Regions from separate parts of the Paenibacillus gansuensis genome, predicted to be linked through region 1. Evidence: predicted binding sites of a transcription regulator. Region 1 holds the regulator's gene; the other holds the start of a gene.
The links. Region 1 encodes LexA, which represses DNA repair genes until DNA is damaged. Its sites were predicted from a motif close to CGAACATATGTTCG; they were not measured.
Positions count from the first base shown of each region.

Region 1 (14,891 bases):
ATTGTTTTTGTAGATAACTGTTATGGTGAGTTTACAGAAACATGGGAACCTACGGAAGCTGGCGTGGATTTGATGGCGGGTTCCCTGATTAAAAACCCCGGGGGCGGAATCGCTCCTTCCGGGGGCTATATTGTCGGGAAGCAAAAATACGTTGAGCAGGCATCCTACCGCCTTACTGCTCCAGGAATCGGCGGTGAAGTTGGTGCCATGCTGGGAACTACCAGGGCGATCTATCAAGGTTTATTCCTGGCCCCGTTATTAGTCGGACAAGCTGTGAAGGGGAGTATCCTTGCAGCTGCCGTATTTGAGGAATTGGGCTTTGAAACGAAACCCGGGTGGACCGAACCAAGAACGGATCTCATCCAAGCGATCCGTTTCTCATCTGATGAACACTTGATTGCCTTTGTGCAAGGGATTCAAATGTCTTCGGCTGTAGATTCCCATGTCGTGCCAGAACCTTGGGATATGCCGGGTTATGAGCATCCGGTTATTATGGCTGCAGGCACATTCATACAAGGCGGAAGCCTGGAGTTATCGGCCGATGCGCCGATCAGGGAACCCTTCATTGCCTATATGCAGGGCGGGCTTACCTACTCCCATGTTAAGCTGGGGATTTTGACTGCGCTCAGAAATATGAAGGACAGAGGGTTGCTGTAAGGTTTTCTACATGGTTTATGGACGTTTAAGGATTGCTGATGAAGCATGTTAAGGCAATGTATAGGTATTATTACATTAAACCTTACACGACTTGACACCTTCTTGTGATGGCGGTTACAATGGAAGTATCTTATTCCATTGGAAGGTTGATGATTTATGACTGACGATATTCGTAGGAATATGGCCTTGTTCCCAATCGGGATCGTCATGAAGCTCACGGATTTGACCGCAAGGCAGATCCGCTACTACGAGCAGCATGAACTGATTGTGCCAGCACGTACTGCCGGGAATCAGCGTCTTTTCTCGTTCAATGACGTGGAACGGCTCTTGGAGATTAAAGCCCTGATTGAGAAGGGCGTCAACATCGCTGGCATTAAACAGGTAATGCTGCCGGTTTCCAGGGAATCGGAAGATGCTACAGTGTTGAACGAACAGACCGAAGTGAAGCGTAAAGAGCTTTCAGAATCGCAGCTTCACCGTATGTTGAAACAAGACTTGCTGCAAGGCAACCGAAGAGGCAAAGTTTCTCTCATCCAAGGCGAACTATCCAGATTTTTTCAGCGTTAATCCATACTATTGTAGAGGAGAGATTTTCGAATGGGTTTCACTAAAGAGGATATTCTTCGCATTGCTAAGGAACAGAACGTGCGTTTCATCCGTCTCCAATTTACGGACTTGCTGGGTACGATCAAGAACGTAGAGATTCCTGTAAGCCAACTGGAGAAAGCGCTTGATAATAAGATGATGTTTGACGGTTCTTCTATTGAAGGTTATGTGCGTATCGAGGAATCGGATATGTATCTTTACCCTGATCTGGATACATGGGTAATTTTCCCATGGGTAACCCAGAATCGTGTAGCCCGTCTGATTTGTGATATTTATATGCCTGACGGCACACCTTTTGCCGGGGATCCGCGCGGTATTTTGAAGCGCTCCTTGAAAGAAGCTGAAGAAATGGGATATACCGCTATGAACGTAGGTCCTGAACCGGAGTTCTTCCTGTTCAAGACGGACGAGAAGGGGAATCCGACGATGGAATTGAACGACCAAGGCGGTTATTTTGACTTAGCCCCTACGGATCTTGGCGAGAACTGCCGCCGTGAGATCGTTCTTGTTCTTGAGGAGATGGGCTTCGAGATCGAAGCATCCCATCATGAAGTAGCTCCCGGACAACATGAAATCGACTTTAAATATGCGGATGCGATACGCGCAGCCGACCAGATCCAAACTTTTAAACTGGTTGTAAAGACGATTGCCAGACAGCATGGGCTTCACGCCACCTTTATGCCGAAGCCGTTATTCGGTATGAACGGTTCCGGAATGCACTGTCACCAGTCCCTATTCCGCGGCAAGGAGAACGCTTTCTATGACGAGAGCGATAAACTTGGCCTAAGCGTGGAAGCACGCCAGTATATGGCTGGGGTATTGAAGCATGCACGTGCTTTTGCAGCGATCACCAACCCGACTGTTAACTCTTACAAGCGTCTCGTGCCAGGTTACGAGGCACCATGTTACGTAGCTTGGTCTGCGTCCAACCGCAGCCCGATGATCCGGATTCCGGCATCCCGGGGCTTAAGCACGAGGATTGAAGTCCGCAATCCTGACCCTACTGCCAATCCTTACCTTGCTCTTGCCGTAATGTTGAAATCAGGCCTGGACGGCATCAAAAATAAGCTTGCTCTGCCTGCCCCTACGGACCGTAACATTTATGTTATGACGGAAGAAGAGCGTATTGAAGACGGTATTCCGACACTGCCTTATTCCCTTAAGGAAGCTTTGGGCGAGCTGCTTCGGGACGATGTCATTTGCGATGCGCTTGGGGAACATGCTCTAGCACACTTTTATGAACTGAAAGAAATCGAATGGGATATGTACCGTACGCAAATCCACCAGTGGGAACGCGATCAATATATTACATTGTTCTAATTCATACAGTAATGAAAGAAGCTCCCGGATCATTGGATCCGGGAGCTTCTTAAATTTTCAATTAAAAGTAACTTTAGTGGATATCTCTGAATAGGCCAATGACTCTGCCAAGGATCGTGACGTGATTGAGAAGGATAGGGGATAAGGCCGAATTCTCAGGCTGTAAGCGAATATGATCCCGTTCCTTATAAAAGCGTTTCACAGTAGCCTCGTCATCTTCGGTCATCGCTACGACGATGTCTCCGTTGTTCGCAGTCTGCTGCTGGCGTACGATGACATAGTCTCCGTCGTGAATGCCTGCTTCAATCATACTGTCTCCGATGACATTCAGCATAAATACGGTCTGATCGCCTACGAAATGGCTTGGCAGCGGAAAATAGTCTTCAATATTCTCTGTGGCCGTAATAGGAACTCCGGCGGTTACCTTACCTACCAAAGGAACTCTGGCCACGGAAAGAGGGAACACGTTCGAAGATTCGTCGCCGGTGCCGCCGAGGATTTCAATGGCTCTCGGTTTCGTCGGGTCGCGGCGGATCATGCCTTTCTTCTCGAGCCTGTCCAGATGGCCATGGACCGTAGAACTCGAAGCCAGTCCAACCGCTTCGCCGATCTCTCTAACGGAAGGAGGGTATCCCTTGTCCCTCACTTCATTCTTTATGAAATCTAAGATCGCCATCTGGCGATTCGAAATCTTCGACACATCGATCACTCCAATTCGGAAATTCGGTTAGGGAAATTATAGCACAGAACCGGAGTTCGTACAAACATAAGTTCGAGTTTCCTGAAATAATATGGGAACAAATGTTTTCTTTAGGCCTTGACTCAAACATGTGTTCGTGTTATCTTGAATATAACAAGTGCGAACAAATGTTTGGAGGAGATCCATTATGCAAGCCTACTATACATACACAAACACAACTTCTGCCTCATCCGCGAACGCCCGCAAGTCGTTATCAACCCACGGTATCCGTCCCAAGGAAGCTGCATTCCGTATTAACGGGAAGAGATTTATGGTGTTTCTGTTACTGTTCGTATTCTGTTCGTCTTTCGGCATAATTCTTCAGGCGAACGGAGAACGTGAAGATATCAGCCCGCAGCAAGTTTCCGTCGTGAATCCGGCTCCGGCAATCATTTATGTCGATACAGGCGAGTCTTTATGGTCCATTGCACAAGATCACGCTTCCGATGGGCAGAGTGTGCGTTCGTATATTGCTTCGATCAAGAAGCTGAATGGGCTGCACAGCAGTCTGCTGCAGGAAGGCCAGGCATTGAAGCTGCCGGCAGCTTCAAAATAAAAATACATGTCATGTACTCCGGTATGCCTTTCTACGGCTGCCGGTTTTTTCTATTTCCGAAAATTCCGGTAACAATGAAGGCTGCTTCTTGACTTTACATATGCTCCATGTCAAAGTAAATATGATATGGACAGGAGGATATGACATGGATGAAATTGTATTGAGAATTAATGAACTTTCCCGAAAACAAAAAAGCGTGGGGCTTACACCTGAAGAGGCTGCAGAGCAGAAAGAGCTTCGCGCTAAATATATTAATGCTTTCAAGCAGTCGCTGCGAAACCAGCTGGATAATATTACGCTGGTAGACGGTGACGACGAGCAAATTAAACACTAAGTGATGGGTGGGTTCAGGCATGTCCCGTAAGTGGGAACGTATGGTTCAGAAGAACACGAAAGTAACGAACAAAGTAAGAGCGAAACAGGGAAAGCTATCGATTTCGAATTCACCTGGATCCGCGTCTGAAGTAAAGAGACACACCGGCCGCAGTTTTCTTCTTCCGATCGGGTGTGCGGTTATCGCGATATTTTTTGCGATCGCATTTGCAGTCCAGCAAGGGGCGATGTACTGGTTCACAGTAATCAGTTACCTGCTTCTGGCAGTCGTTTTCTATTTCCGCAAACCGTATCTTGCCATCGGCAAAGACTATATCTCGACGCGCAAGTTCGGCGGGGACCGGAAAATGTATGCAGCTGGTTTGGAGAAAATCGTGGCACAGCCGGGCTATGTTGTTGTTCATCTGAAACATAGTAAGAGCAACTGGGTGTTTTCCAGAGTGTTTAACCGTTATGATACGGACAAGATGGCGGCGGACTTGCAGACATTTGCGAAACAGCATGCCGTTCCTTTTGAAGAGAAGGCTAACTAATCGGGGAGAGATGAGAAAGCATGGCGATTAAAGCAGTTCTGTTTGATCTGGATGATACATTGCTTTGGGACGACCGCAGTGTGAAGGAAGCCTTCGAGACGGTATGTAAAGAGGCGGAACGCAAGTTTGGCGTTCATGCCGGGGCATTGGAGGAAGCGGTCCGCAAGGAAGCGAGGGAACTTTACGAATCCTACGAGACATTTCCATTCACCAAAATGATCGGAATTAATCCGTTTGAAGCGCTGTGGGGTAATTTTGCGGAAGGGGAACAAGAAGAGTTCCGAAAGCTGAATGTACTTGCTCCAACGTACCGCAGAGAAGCATGGATCCGCGGTTTGAAGCAGCTTGGTGTGGAAGATGCAGAGTCAGGCTCCGAATTAGCCGAGCTGTTCCATCAGACCCGCCGAAAGCTTCCGTATGTATACGAAGAAACTTACCGCGTGTTGGATAACCTGAAAAGAAAGTACAAGCTGCTCCTGCTTACTAACGGTTCGCCGGATCTCCAGAAGGAGAAGCTGGCTATGGTACCGCTGATGGCGCCGTATTTTGATCATATCATGATCTCCGGGGAATTTGGTGAGGGCAAGCCTGCAGAGTCCATTTTCCGGCATGCGGTCAAATTGCTCGGCATCGAACCGGATGAGGGGCTTATGGTAGGGGACAAGCTCACTACGGATATTCTAGGCTCCAACCGGATCGGGATGAAGAATGCTTGGATTAACCGTCATGGAATGAAGCGTACAGATGATATCGTTCCTGCATACGAAATATCTCATCTGGAAGAACTGTATGCAATTATCGACTCTCTTTCTTAAATCAAAGAACCCCTGGGCCGTCAGCCCAAGGGTTCTTTTTCTGATTCAAGATACAAATTACGCCTTCGTAAATTCAGGATCCGCAAAGGAATGCGCAATCCAGCCTTCCGTCTCGATAAACAGGCGTACCGCAACGATCTGGCGGTTCTCCATTAGCGTAAAGAAGTGTGGTTTATGCTCCGGTACGGAAATCACATCACCTGCAGTGAGCTCAACATCAAAGTACCCGACTTCAGGAGTTCCTTTAATGATGAAAATGCCCTTGCCGGCAACGATAGCGCGGACTTCATCCTCAGTATGCGTGTGAACGTCTTCGAATTTCTTAAGCAGTTCGTCCAAATTCGGGGTCGCATCGGACAGTGCAACAATGTCCCAAGTCTTATAACCGCGTCGTTCGGCCAAATCTGTAATTTCAGGTTGGTAGACCGAAAGGATCTCTTGTTTCTCTTCATCGGAAAGAACAAATTTCTCTTGAAGCGAAGCAGGCATCTTGCCAGCGTTCCAATGTTCATATAACACTTCCTGGGACTCCAGGAAGGAACGGACGTTCTCTTCTCCGGTGATGCGCTCATTTGTATTGCGAATGCGAATTTCTGCCATGTGATCTTCCTCCTAATTCCTAGCACTATAGTATGATTTACGAAGATTATAATACAGTTTTCTCATATTGTCGATGTGCAAGCCTAAATCGAGGTTCCAGTTTATTCTTTTCTAATGGTCTCCAATCTGATAGACTATACTTTAACGATTTTTCGGTAGAGGAGAGAACGGCCATGCAGAAACCAGCCCTGAAGGAACAGTTACAGAGAAAAATTATGATCCTCGACGGTGCGATGGGCACTATGATTCAGCAAGCGGATTTAAATGCGGACGACTTCGGCGGTGAAGACCTGGAGGGCTGTAATGAAATGCTGGTGCTGACGAGGCCCGATGTCATTTCCTCCATTCATGAGGCTTATCTTGAAGCCGGTGCGGATATCCTTGAAACGAATACGTTCGGATCCACAAGTGTTGTCCTTGCAGAATATGAGCTTCAGGACCGCGCAGTCGAGCTCAACCTGGAGGCCGCTCGTCTGGCTGTGGACGCGGCAAGGAAATTCTCCACCCCGGAATGGCCCCGATACGTGGCGGGTGCTATGGGACCAACGACAAAGACGCTATCTGTTACCGGGGGCGTGACGTTCGACGAACTCGTAGAAAGCTATTATGAGCAGGCGAAGGCACTTATTGAAGGCGGTGTAGATGCGCTGCTGCTCGAGACTTCCCAGGATACGCTGAACGTGAAAGCAGGAACAATCGGGATCCGTAAAGCTTTTGAAGCTACCGGGATCGAGCTGCCGCTGATGATATCAGGTACGATCGAACCGATGGGCACAACGCTTGCAGGCCAGAATATCGAATCATTCTATATTTCGCTGGAGCATTTGAAGCCGGTATCGGTTGGCTTGAACTGTGCGACAGGCCCTGAATTTATGCGGGATCATATCCGGACCTTGTCAGACATTGCGTCGAGTGCGGTAAGCTGTTATCCGAATGCCGGGCTTCCTGACGAGAACGGGCAGTACCATGAGTCCCCGGAATCACTTGCCAAAAAAATGGCGGGTTTTGCGGAACAGGGCTGGTTGAATATTGCAGGCGGATGCTGCGGTACTACGCCGGATCATATCCGGGCTATGGCTGTGACGTTGAGCCGGTTTGAGCCTAGGTCCCAAAGCGGGGCTCATCCTCCTGCTGTATCCGGAATCGAGACGGTGTACATTGAATCGGAAAACCGTCCATATATGGTGGGAGAGCGAACGAACGTCCTGGGATCCCGGAAGTTTAAGCGTTTGATTGCCGAAGGTAAGTACGAGGAGGCGTCCGAGATCGCAAGAGCGCAAGTAAAGAGCGGCGCTCATGTCATCGACGTTTGCCTTCAGGATCCGGACCGCGACGAAGCGGCCGATATGCAGAATTTTCTTGAACTTGTCGTGAAAAAGGTGAAAGTTCCCCTTGTCATTGATACAACCGATTCGAATGTAATGGAGCTGGCATTGAAGTATTCCCAAGGGAAGGCGATTATTAACTCCATTAATCTTGAGGACGGCGAGGAGAAATTTGAACATGTGGTCCCGTTGATTCACCGATACGGGGCGGCTGCCGTTGTCGGTACGATTGACGAACGGGGGCAGGCAATTACCCGCGAAGACAAGCTGGAAGTAGCCAAGCGCTCGCATGATCTGCTAGTCCATAAATACGGTATGAATCCGTCCGATCTTATTTTTGACGCGCTGGTGTTTCCTGTAGGAACAGGAGATGAGCAGTACATCGGATCCGCTAAGGAAACGATTGAAGGGATCCGCTTAATCAAGGAAGCTTTACCTGAATGCCAAACCATACTCGGCGTAAGCAATGTATCCTTCGGACTTCCGGAGGCCGGGCGCGAGGTGTTAAATTCCGTCTTTTTGTATCACTGCACCAAAGCCGGCTTGGATTACGCGATCGTAAATACGGAAAAGCTGGAAAGGTATGCGTCTATTCCCGAAGAAGAACGTATTCTTGCCGAGAAGCTGATTTTCGAAACGAACGATGATACGCTTGCCGCGTTTGTTGCAGCGTTCCGGAACAAGAAAGTCGAGAAGAAGGAGAAAATCTCGAATTTGTCCTTGGAGGAACGGCTGGCTTCGTACGTTGTTGAAGGAACAAAAGAAGGTCTGGTTCCGGATCTGGACGAAGCGTTAAAGAAATATACCGCCCTTGATGTGATCAACGGTCCGCTGATGAAAGGCATGAGTGAGGTCGGGCGTTTATTCAATAACAATGAGTTGATCGTTGCCGAAGTGCTGCAAAGCGCGGAAGTGATGAAAGCCTCGGTATCTCATCTGGAACAGTTTATGGAAAAGAACGAGACTTCCGTGAAAGGCAAAATTCTTCTCGCTACGGTGAAAGGCGACGTCCATGACATTGGAAAGAACCTGGTCGAAATTATTTTGTCGAACAATGGTTACCAGATCGTGAATTTGGGTATTAAAGTACCGCCGGAACAGTTGATTGAAGCTTACCGCAGAGAAAAACCGGATGCGATCGGTTTATCAGGGCTGTTGGTGAAGTCGGCGCAGCAGATGGTCATAACCGCCCAGGACTTGAAGACGGCAGGTATTGATGTCCCGATTCTCGTAGGCGGAGCTGCGTTAACAAGGAAATTTACGAAAACAAGAATCTCGCCGGAATACGAGGGTTTAGTGCTTTATGCAAAAGATGCAATGGACGGACTGGACATTGCAAATAAGTTGAGCGACCCGGAACAGCGGGCTGTCTTGGTGGCGGAACTGAGAGAGAGCAAAGAGTCCGATGTGATGGAATCGGGCAAGAAAGAACTGCCCCAGCTCACGAGAGCGGTGCGCTCGAATATCGACCCGGATGCGCCGGTCTTTACACCGCCTGATTTGCAGCGCCATGTACTCAGGGATTACCCGATCAGCCACATTATTCCCTACGTGAATATGCAGATGCTGCTGGGTCATCATTTAGGACTGAAAGGCTCGGTGGAGCAGCTTCTGGCCGAGAAGGATCCGAAAGCGATGCAGTTGAAGGATGTCGTGGACGGACTGCTGCACGAAGCGATTGAACGCGGCATTATCAAGACGCAAGGCATGTACCGGTTCTTCCCGGCCCAATCATCCGGAAACGATGTAATTATTTATGATCCGGAGGACCACAGCAAGGTGCTGAAGACGTTCACGTTCCCACGGCAGCAGGTAGAGCCTTATCTGTGCTTGGCGGATTTCTTGAAATCCGTTGACAGCGGTGTAATGGACTATGTCGGTTTCCTTGTTGTAACAGCAGGGGCTGGCGTACGCGACTTAGCTGAAGAGATGAAACAGCAGGGAGACTACTTGCGCATGCATGCTCTGCAAGCGGTAGCTCTGGAGCTGGCGGAAGGGTTTGCGGAGCGGATCCACCAGATTATGCGGGATGTGTCCGGTTATCCGGATCCCGTCGAGATGACGATGAAACAGCGTCTCGGAGCCCGTTATCAGGGGATCCGGGTATCATTTGGTTACCCGGCCTGCCCGAACCTGGAAGATCAACAGCCGCTGTTCGAACTGATGCATCCGGAGGATATCGGTGTCGAGCTCACGGACGGGTTCATGATGGAGCCCGAATCTTCGGTGTCCGCTATGGTATTCGCACATCCGCAAGCACAGTATTTTAATGTGGACAAAGCCTAACTAATTAATTAGTTAATGGCATAAAGTAATAGAAGGAGCAAGCCTTCATCCCGGGGATGAAGGCTTTGTTCGCAGACATGGAGGTATGCGATATGGAGTTGTTGTTTCTCGGAACAGGGGCCGGCATGCCGACCAAAGAGCGGAATGTGACTTCCATAGCTCTAACAATGTATGAGGAACGCGGATCATTCTGGATGTTCGACTGCGGGGAAGGGACGCAGCATCAAGTGCTGAAATCTCCGCTAAGGCTCAGCAAGCTGGAGAAGCTCTTTGTTACTCATTTGCACGGCGACCATATTTTCGGGCTGCCGGGTCTTCTGTCCAGCAGATCGAATCAGGGGGGAACCGCTTCCCTGACGTTGTACGGACCTCCCGGCATAAAAGAATATATAAGGACTTCCATGCAATTAAGCCAATCAAGAATGAACTATGAACTGAATATTATTGAAATACAGGAAGGTATCGTGTTTGAGGACGAACAAGTCTCAGTGAGCGCACGGATGCTGGATCACAGAATCGACAGCTACGGGTACCGGATAGAAGAAAAACCGAAACTTGGGACGCTGCTCACCGAGAAGCTGAACGGTTTAGGTATCAGGCCAGGTCCCCTGTTCGGGATGCTGAAGCGGGGGATGGATGTGACGCTGGAGGACGGTACGAGAATTATTGCGGCTGATGTGGTTGGACCGCCTGTGCCCGGCAGAACGATCGTTATTTTGGGGGATACCCGGCCGAGCGAAGGTTCCGCGGCCTTAGCCAAACGTGCGGATGTTCTGGTACATGAAGCCACATTTGCACAGGAGCTCTCTGATCTTGCCAAGGAATACTATCACTCCACGACAAAAGAAGCGGCGCAAACGGCCGTTGAAGCGGAAGTGAAGGCATTGATCCTGACACATATTAGCGGGCGGTACGCTCAAGATGGGGCCCAGCTCCTTGAAGAGGAAGCCCGTTCTTTATTTCCGAACGCTTATGTCGCCCATGATTTCTGGTCGTACGAAATTCCGGTAAAAAGCAGAGAGGAGATTTGACGCACGATGCAGCAATTTACGATACGCCCTAAAGCTCCCTTTGATTTTGAACGGATGACGAGAAGGCTCCAGGGCGTTTCTCATGAGATGTTCCGATATGAAGCTGATGCTCTTGTAAGGACTCTGCGTGTCGGCGGAAAAGTGTACCTCATTGCTATCCGGTCAACCGGCAGCGTAGAAGAGCCTGAAGTCCAGGTAACAGTCCGAAATGAGGCAAGCCGGGAAGAAGCCGGACTGATCGAAAGCAGGGTTCGTGACATCCTTACAGCTGATGTTGACCTTCAGGCTTTTTATAACCATGTTTCCCAAGATCCGGTGCTGCTCAAGCTGACAAAAGCGCATTATGGGCTCAGGTTCATATTAGAAGCGGATTTGTTTGAATGTATGGTCAAAACGGTCATCGGTCAACAGGTCAATCTGACCTTTGCCTCTACGTTGAACAGGAGGTTGATTGAAGCAGCCTCTAAACCGCTGGAGCATGAAGGGGAGTTGTATCCCGTATTCCCATCCGCAGAGCAGGTGGCTGCATTAAGTTATGAACAGCTGAGGGAAAACCAGTTCAGCCAGCGTAAAGCGGAATACGTGATTGATTTTGCGCGTGCCGTAGCAAGCGGGAGTTTGGATTTGGAAGAGCTTCGCAGCCTGGAAAGCGATCAGATTATGGAACGGTTCATCAAGCTGCGGGGGATCGGGCGGTGGACGGTCGAGTGCTTCCTCTTGTTCGGCTTGGGCCGCCCCAATCTTCTCCCAGCGGCCGATATCGGACTTCGGAATGCGGTACGTAAAGGTTATGGGCTGGAAGAACAGCCGGGAGAAGGATACGTTAGGGAACTCGGACGAGCGTGGGCACCTTGGGAGAGCTACGTTACCTTTTATCTATGGGAAAGCCTGAATCAAAAGGAACCGTTGCCGTCGCCGTTAACAAATCCTTTATAACTGAAAATTATGCTAGATACATCTCCATGAGTTTGGCTGGATAAAACGCAGCTGGGACGCCTTATGTATCAACGAAAGCTGAGTGGTGACTATATTTTTCTAATTAATGGATATGATATAGTGGTAAGCTACTGCATCTAAGGAGGATCCCAATGCTATTATCCGATAATGACCGTTCCGTCATGGAACAAGCGTTGACTGAAGCCATCAACCACAGCGGTTCTTATCAGTCCAAAATCCATTACCGCCAGCTGCTGACCAAACTGCAGAATGTGCCTCACCGCAATGCGGCTGAATCGGCCGAAACCCCTTATCAGGACGGGTTCAGATACGATTACGATGACAGCGCCGGACTGATTTGAGCGAAAACTTTTCCCGGGAAAGCGCAAGATACGACACGAATGGAGCCGAATCCGTCAGGAAGTCGGCTTTTTTACTTGCTTTCGACACAAACCAGGCAGGAAGTCCTGCTCCGCAGGGAGTTATTTTCAGGGGAATCAAGGGTAATGATAGAGGACGTTACGAAAAGGAGCCCTGCTATGCAGATCGATCTTACCGAAAAACAATTGCATACTTCTCTAGGACAGTTCATTTTCCCGTTCTCCATCATCCGAGGTTCACGTAAAGCGCTGGTCAGCCGCTTGCATGAGGACGGTTTCCAGCCGTTTTATTTAAACGATATTAAGCTGGAAGATGCGTTTTACGGAGAAGGCTATAAAGTGTCGCATGAGCGGATGGAAAGGTACTATCTCCCGTTTACAAGCTCGATCCTGTTTCCCCATCAGCCCGATCCCGAGTCGTTTATGCGCTATTCCATCCGGACCGAGCTGGATTGTACGCTGCAAACCGCATTTCACAATATTCCGTTTCGGATCCATTCTTTAGATGCCTTCATCTGTCCGTTTGACATCGGATTTATTACTGTACGTACTGAAATGACAGGGGAAGAGCTGGACTTTACGACAGCGTTGGAGTTCGCGAACAGGTTCCGCGTGCTGCAGGATAAAACTTCACAGGATATCAAAACTGCCATTTTGCATGAGGGGAACGCATATCAAGAGGTGGAAGAGTTTATTTTTCATCGGCTAGCAGCGGGCATTCTTCCTTTTTTGGATAAAGACGGAATGGAGGGGGCTTATTTTGAAACGCTTCCCTATTTCATGGATGAACGGATGTTTGTATCCTGCTTTTTCGGGTTCAGCGAAAGCACGGGTTTCAGCCAGTCGGACTTATACCGGGCATCCCGGTTGAATGGAGTGGGGGATGACGGAAAACCGTTTATCAGTGCCAGCAATCCCCGGTACATTGACGAATATGTTCGAAAGCACGGTTACGACAGATGGGATCCGGACACGTATTATATGATGAATGAACATACCTTTTCCTGTTTGACCAATCAGACCGGGGAGGAAGCGCGCTTTCTGGCAAACCAGATGTACGGGGAGTATTATTACAGCCTGTTGTTGAATATGTTCCATAAAATTGTGCTGCTCAAACTTTCGAATCGCTATTCCCAAGTACGGATGGCTAAAGATCAGCATGCGATTGAGGAATTGATCCGTAATATTACGAAATTTTCTTCCAAGTATTTCTTTCTGGAGCTAGTGTCGCAGTCGCAGGGCCGGGAAATCTTCATCAAAATGCGCTCTCTGTTCGCCAATCAGGAATTGTACGAGGATGTCAAAGAAACGTTGACCGATCTATTCAAATATCAGGAAACTTTTGCTTCCCGCAACAGGAATTACCTGCTGACCATATTGACAGTGTATACTGTAATTTCCGGTATTTACGGCATGAATCAAGTCATCGAGGACTTAAAAGCTCCTGTTCAGTGGAATAAAATGGCGGAGTACTCTGTATTTGAATATATAGCCTTGTTCCTTGCTTTTTCGGGGATCGTAGTCGGTTTCGTACTGGGTATTACAGTATTGGTCGGGTGGGTCAGGGAGCAAGTCCGAAATCGAAAAGAATAAGCCGTGGCTAGACCGTTTTCCTTCCGGAAAGCGGTTTTTTTAAATATCAAAAAGTATAAGTTTAATCTTCTACATAGTTCTGGTATTTCTCCAGAACGAAACGATCATTTTGCCTAAAGGACGACGTAAGCCGTTTCACCTTGTTGAATCAAATAAGTTTATTGTCACCCGAACACGCATTCTGTACAATAAGGAAGAGGACGGAGAAGCAGGAGGTTCCGAAATGAATCGATTAACAGGCAAAGTCGCTTCGATGGAAGAATGGATCGAAGTGATCCGGCAGACGCCGGACATTATGAATCAAGTAACGCATTGGCACACGATTCCTCCCCGGGACGCCAGCTATGCGCCTTTTCCGGGGGATCTTCACCCTGATTTGGCGGCGGCCCTGACGGAAAGAGGCATCGGTCAATTATATACGCATCAAGCCGCATCCTACAGAGAAGTCAGGGATGGCAGGCATGTGGTGACGGTCACACCGACCGCATCGGGCAAGACGCTTTGCTATAACCTTCCTGTAGTGCAGAAGATTATGGAGGATGAGAGTGCCAGGGCCTTGTATCTGTTTCCGACAAAGGCGCTGTCCCAGGATCAGGTAGCGGAGCTGCAGGAACTGGCCGACACGATGGAAGCGGATATCAAGACACATACATATGACGGGGATACTCCTCCTACGGTACGCCAGGCAATCCGCAATGCGGGCCATATCGTAGTGACGAATCCGGATATGCTGCATTCCGCCATACTCCCGCACCACACGAAGTGGGTGAAATTATTTGAGAACATTAAATATATCGTCATCGATGAGGTCCACTCCTACCGCGGGGTTTTTGGAAGCCACGTGGCCAATGTGATCCGACGGCTGAAACGAATCTGTAAATTCTACGGCTCGTCGCCGCGGTTTATTTGCGCTTCGGCGACGATTGAGAACCCTCAGGAGCATGCCGAGCGGCTGATCGGGGAGAAGGTGTCGCTCGTAAATACAAACGGCGCCCCGGCCGGAGAGAAGCATTTTGTGTTCTACAATCCGCCGGTAGTAAACCAGCAGCTGGGTATACGAAGGAGCAGCGTACTGGAGACGCGCAAATTGGCCGGGTCCCTGCTCAAACAGGGCATTCAGACGATTGTGTTTGCGCGAAGCCGGGTGCGGGTGGAGATCTTGTTGACCTATTTGCAGGATC
Region 1 covers NZ_JBHUME010000005.1:586,997-601,887, forward strand. Annotated here, with positions in the region: gene ACFSUF_RS06815 (methionine gamma-lyase family protein) at 1-657, shown strand, start outside; gene ACFSUF_RS06820 (MerR family transcriptional regulator) at 814-1,224, shown strand; gene glnA (type I glutamate--ammonia ligase) at 1,255-2,583, shown strand; gene lexA (transcriptional repressor LexA) at 2,657-3,283, opposite strand; gene ACFSUF_RS06835 (LysM peptidoglycan-binding domain-containing protein) at 3,471-3,878, shown strand; gene ACFSUF_RS06840 (DUF896 domain-containing protein) at 4,024-4,212, shown strand; gene ACFSUF_RS06845 (hypothetical protein) at 4,232-4,744, shown strand; gene ACFSUF_RS06850 (HAD family hydrolase) at 4,765-5,559, shown strand; gene ACFSUF_RS06855 (1,2-dihydroxy-3-keto-5-methylthiopentene dioxygenase) at 5,617-6,159, opposite strand; gene metH (methionine synthase) at 6,333-9,770, shown strand; gene rnz (ribonuclease Z) at 9,863-10,801, shown strand; gene ACFSUF_RS06870 (DNA-3-methyladenine glycosylase family protein) at 10,808-11,737, shown strand; gene ACFSUF_RS06875 (hypothetical protein) at 11,890-12,099, shown strand; gene ACFSUF_RS06880 (hypothetical protein) at 12,277-13,710, shown strand; gene ACFSUF_RS06885 (DEAD/DEAH box helicase) at 13,934-14,891, shown strand, end outside.

Region 2 (6,024 bases), on a different contig from region 1:
CACTTGAAACCACGCAGTACCCGTTCACCGTCTACTGTTAGGACGGCCGGCACTATATTCGTTGGGGCGATGTTGTATCGTCTTTGGTATCCCTCAAATTCATTCCGTCCAATATCAAATAATTCAACAATTTCATCGATATCACTGGTTAAGGTGAACCTTCCACACATATCAATACCCCCTTAATTTTATCTATACCCTACTGGCAACACAGTTGAATTGCTTGACCATCAATTCCCATTACCCGAACCTTATCGTCAGTGTTACCATTAAATTAGGTGATGAATTTATGTTCTACCCCCCTATGTTACTTATGCATTCGGTTAACAACGAAGCTTTCGAACATCAGGACTATCTTGCAAGCTTGAAATTAGACGGCATTCGTTTACTTGTTTCTAATATGGATCATTTCAAGCTGTACACAAAAAATCAGGACGTGACCTCCCGATTTCCCGAGCTCCATAATCCACCCATCAGTAAAGGCACCATCCTTGACGGTGAATTAATTGTTGTCGACGAGAAGGGACACCCCGACTTTGAGGCTTGTTTGTCCCGCTTTCATTCCCGCAAGGCGAATTACAAGGTTCAATTCTGCGCCTTCGATATTTTGTATTGCCGCGGTGAAAATGTAACGGGGCTGCCGCTTGAAAAGCGTTTGGAACTTTTAGAAGCGGAGATGCAGGAAACAGAGCATTACTCCCGTATGCGAATAATCCACGGTAATCCAGTTCAATTATTTGAGATCGTTAAGGCAGCGGGCTTGGAGGGTATCGTGCTAAAAAAGCGTGACAGTAAATACGAGACCCGCTCTCGACCCTGCGAGCCGGGAAGCAAAGCGATCCGATCTTGGGCATGGCAAAAGGTCATCAATTACAGCAGTTCCGATGTGGTTATAACGGGTTATTCAAAGGAAAACCATCATTGGTTAATCGGCGCTCCGGAAGACGGCCGTATAAAGCCGCTCGGGACGATGGAACTCGGAATAACGCAAAAGCACCGGAAGGAAATTTGGCCCCGTTTGGGGTGTTCTGTTGTTGACGAGAATAAGAAATTTGTATTCGTTGAGCCCCTTATTACCTGCAGGGTACGTCATCGTGGATATTATAAAAGTGGATTTATGAGGCTGCCTGTTTTAGATGAAGTTCTATCTTAGAAAAAGAATTGCCTCTCGTTTTTGCATAAAGAGACCCCGGGGTATCCCGGGGTCTCTTTATGCAAAATAAACATCGATCAAATTGGCAAAAGTAATGATCTTAATTTCAGAGCCAACCACTATTCGAATTTGCTTAGTTAATGGATCCACTCGTTCTATTGTTCCGGTGACTTCGAAATGTCTTCGATTTGAAAAATATTTCAACACGACATCACGTTCCTCTTGTAAAGCAAGGGAAATAACCTCATTCATTTCTTCCATTTTTTGCTCATCTATTGTAGGTAGTGTGACATCGCTTTCTGAATGATAGAGATTAGCAATTAATTTTTTGTGCTGTGGAATCATGAGGGAAACCCATTTAATTCGTCCTCTATCATGGATCATGCTTTATGCCCTCCAATGGTGCCGGCTCGGGCTAGCGCTGTTCCGCCTTCCATTAAACTTGTTGCCCGGAAAATAGCAGTTGATCCGAATTTGTTTTTAATTGAATCCATTACATAACCAATCTCTCGTTGTTTTGTTTTATCTTCAAACAAGTCTAACTGAACGATTTCATCTTGAGTAAGGTTGGTTAGAGAGACGTGGAGATTTCTAACAACTTGGCCTTCATAATGTTTATTGAAAATCTCCCTGCACACTTCATAAATATCCATCGTAATGTTGGTTGGATTGTGTACCGTTTTAGCTTGGCTAAAACCTCCGCCGCCTAAAGTGTGGCTAAATCCAACAGCCAGGGTGATGGTGCGGCCGGCCATTTTAGATGCTCTTGCTCTTCTAGTGACTTCCTCTACCTGATCCAGTATAGCTGGATATATTTCAGCTCCTTGGTAATCACGCAGAAGGGTGATGCCAGCGGAGAAACCCTTCTGATGCAGATTCGTGGTTTGATTAATTTGTGGTTTGTAGTAGGGATTGGTTAGATCAATTCCCCAGCTATGGTTGTAAAGCTCTTGCCCGATCGCATTCCCGAATTGCTTTTTAAGTAAGTTTAATGGGTATTTTGCAACATCACCCAAGGTGTAAATACCAAGTCGATGTAATCGCTTTTCTATTCGGGAGCCAATTCCCCATATGTCTTTGATTGGTGTTGGCCACATTTTATCGGCGAAAGTTTCATAGGTAACACCCTCGATATATCCAGTAGCCTCATTCCTTTTTGCCAGGCAATCTAATGCTACCTTACTCTGATAATAATTTTCTCCGCAGCCCACCGCGGTAGGTACTCCAATCTCTTTTTTAATTGCTGCCTGAACCTGTCTTGCAATTGAAAACTTATCACCAAACAAATTTTCCGCACCGTCCACTGTAAAGAAACATTCATCAACGCTGTATATCGTTATTGCTTCTAAGGGTGTAAAGCGTTGTAAAATTTTAGGTATTTTCATTGAAAAATCAAGGTAAAGACCCATTCGTGCTTCCACTACATGAATATGAGGATGTTTGGGTATTTCATAGTGCCTGGTGCCAGTTTTGATCTTAAAATCTCGTTTCATGAGCGGACTTGCAGCCAATACAACGGCGCCAGAACGATCAAGCGAGCCAACGACAGCTAAATAGGTAGTTAGTGGGTCTAACCCCCTAAGTACGCATTCGACTGAAGCGTAAAAAGATTTAGCATCAATACAGTAACAGTTATTACGCGGTAGATTGGAGAAGTCCATTTTTATTTCCACCCTTATTTTTACAGTATAAGAACATGAGTTCTTGTTTTATGTATACCCAATTATATGCGAATATATGTTCGGATTGCTATGACAAAAAATTGTAAATCGTATGCATAGAAAAATTTGGCCTGATAACACTAAGGTAGCAAGCTACATCAAAAATGAAGGGTGGCTTTTCAAATGGGTTCTGGATCCAGTAGAAACAACACATTAGTTGTTCCACAAGCAAAAAAAGCGTTAGAGCAATTTAAATACGAGGTAGCTCAAGAACTCGGAATTCAAATTCCGCAGGATGGCTACTATGGTAACTACGCTACTCGAGACACGGGTGCAATTGGTGGACATATGGTACGTAGAATGGTGGAAATTGCTGAATCGCAGCTGTCTGGTTTCAGAAGATAAGCATATCAACTCGGAGATGGCCACAACTTCTGTGGCCATTTTTTTGTCTATATACATAGGCAGAAATACCCAAATGAAGTAAAATGTTGTTTGGGGGGGCTCACAATGGATGATTTAGAACTTGCTATGTTAAGAAAAAAGTATGCTAATATACCCACCGAAATTAGTCATTTTCAAAAAGTTAGCGACGATCCTGTTGCAATGAGGTATTGGGATTCCACTAAGAACATATGTGGTCCAAATGAAGTGAAACTCGCGACAAAGAATCCAGTTTGGTGGAAATGTCCTAAACATCATAGTTTTTCATTGACTTACCGAAATTTTTACAATAGGAAAAACAAATGTTTGGATTGCACTGTAAAAGTAAGCAAACCTAAGATATCTATGGAGGAGCGCTATAACGTTGCAATCTTTTCTAAACATGAGAATGAGACAGTCAGAGGTTTCCTTGGGATCCAAGGGCATTATTCTCAGGATAAGATAAAAGATCTTATTGATGATCAGCGAGCTGTCAACAGCTTATTGCGAAATGATATAAAAAACTTAGAAGATTTATTAAATGTGCGCATTGAAGTTCTTCTGCGGACGCGAAATCTCGGTACGAAAACGTTAGGAAAGATCCTTAAAATACTATATGAACATCTCACCTGAAGGGCAAAATGTGTCGGAAAATCCCAGGTTGGATAAGTGGCTTAAGGATATCGAGTCCAGTAAGTACGGTAGAAAAGTGATCTCTCCGGAAAACAAGAATACTACGGTTAGCGAGCATGTGGTCTACCACGTCATTCAGGAACAGGTAAAATATGTTGGTTTTTGGAGACGTCTATTTGCTTTTTTAATTGATTCTACATTAGTTGGGGCCTTATTAACTATTCTCAACACTTCAATAATATGGGAGATCATCATCTGGTTTTTTTATCAATCCTACTGGCCCTCAACGTATCTTCAAGGCACGATCGGCAAATTAGCCATCGGTGCTGTGATAACAGATAATAAGGGAGCCAAGCTGTTTCTGTATTTTTAATCTGGATTGGTTTTGTAATGATTGCTTTTCATGGAAAGAAGCAAGGACTCCATGACATGATGGCCAACACATATGTGGTCAATAAGAGGGACAAGGGGCACTAGATAATTAGGGGATAAACTTGCTGAATGAACATAGTAATTGTTGAATAATATAAGTCTCAGGGGCTTGGGCCCTTTTTCATTATAATGGACGCCCTTAAGTGGGGATGCAAGCAAGTACAAAATTGTTGTTGAAAAAAATAGAACTGTTTACGATACTTACGAGACCGAAGTTGTGCCAGATTGGAAAGGAATGAGCAGTAAGTACCCTATTCCTGGGGAAGTTGGTGAGTATACATTTAAGGTATTTAATTCAAAAGAAGAGACGCTTGTTGGTAAGGGAATCTTTAGTGTGTCAGAATAAGAGATATGGCTAGTTCTATAACCAACTGGAGGACGGGCAGCGGCTTCTGATAGAGGTTTTGTCGTAAGCGGAAATCAAGCTGTGAAACATTAGCCCGCCCATCGTTTATGTGGAACGTATTCCCGCTGCATCCGTTCGATGAAAGGTGTAAAAACCGGACCTCCATGCGATATGAAATTGAGTGGGGAATTTCGATCCTGCCACTCGTTCTGAATCTTTTTCCGGGCGTCAAGATAGTCTCAGTTGGGAAAAGGCCGGAGGCAGCCTGTCGCAAACTTAAGATTAATACAATCCGACATCTAAACCTACCCGCGCCGGGCTGACATCTTCCGTAAGCAGTTCAAGGAACCGCTCCCGAGTGGATAAAACTCATAAAGCTACAGAGAAGCCAGACCTTAAGTAAGGGGACGAGAAATCGTCTTTTTTTATTTTGGTCGCTAAAGCACACGCGTTCTTCATTGCCGCGGGAGGACCGGATAAGGATCCGCATATACTCGACTGGGATAAAGACGGTGCCTCGTGTTAAGCAGGCAAAAAAGCTGTATCTTCATTATTGAGAAGAGTAGGCTTGGAGGTACACCTTCTCTTAATAAAAGACTATGTTTGGAGAGGGTTTATCTTTAATTGAAATGTGTAATACTTCTAACAAATAGAACATTTCGAGTTGTCCGAGCACATGAGAAAACCGCATTTTAGATATTAATTCTATGTGATGACGAGAGCAATAAAAAAAGGCCCATGAAGGAGTGTTAGTAAATGACAATTTCTTTGATCGCTGGTGACAGTGATCCGCATCTTCCAAAGATGGGGGTAATGAGTTTTTTTGCACTTGAAAGGCATTCCTTAAAGACTGAGGTAAAAGATAATGTAAAATATCTCATATTGTTAGGTGAGCGTGGAAGTAATATTAACTGGAATTACAGTACGATGTCTGATCAAGAAGTAGCTAACAGATTTCAGAGGTACTATGGTAAGAGGGTCTGTTTGATCAGTGAAATTGATGAATATTTTTTACAAGATGCTTTGTTGTCGTCATCAGAGGTTACAGGAAATTTTATAACATTGAACTTCGTTGTGGATGAACGCACAGTACGTAATGATGCATATTTTATCGAGAGCCCCGCTGACCAACTATCAGAATTACTTGAGCAACTGGACGAAAAAATCTGTGAACTTCGTTCCGTTTTTGAACAAGAGACTGCTATTTAGAGGTGAGCAAGCCGAGGAAGGGCAACCAAGAGCCCAGTTGGAGTTCAAGTAACAATCAGCTGTTGACGATGTCCTGAAGACAATGAAATCCTAATATACAGAATTTTTGAATGAAAAAGCCGGTGCAATAAAAAGAACTGTTTTGAGTATAATTGAAAACGACGGCA
Region 2 covers NZ_JBHUME010000013.1:29,981-36,004, reverse strand. Annotated here, with positions in the region: gene ACFSUF_RS19535 (SOS response-associated peptidase) at 1-170, opposite strand, end outside; gene ACFSUF_RS19530 (ATP-dependent DNA ligase) at 290-1,153, shown strand; gene ACFSUF_RS19525 (YolD-like family protein) at 1,211-1,537, opposite strand; gene ACFSUF_RS19520 (Y-family DNA polymerase) at 1,534-2,814, opposite strand; gene ACFSUF_RS19515 (small, acid-soluble spore protein, alpha/beta type) at 2,998-3,219, shown strand; gene ACFSUF_RS19510 (zinc-ribbon domain-containing protein) at 3,325-3,870, shown strand; gene ACFSUF_RS19505 (hypothetical protein) at 3,899-4,243, shown strand; gene ACFSUF_RS19500 (hypothetical protein) at 4,261-4,347, shown strand; gene ACFSUF_RS19495 (hypothetical protein) at 5,405-5,857, shown strand.
Region 2: the regulator LexA is predicted to act here: its motif matches at 2,884-2,897, upstream of ACFSUF_RS19520 (Y-family DNA polymerase).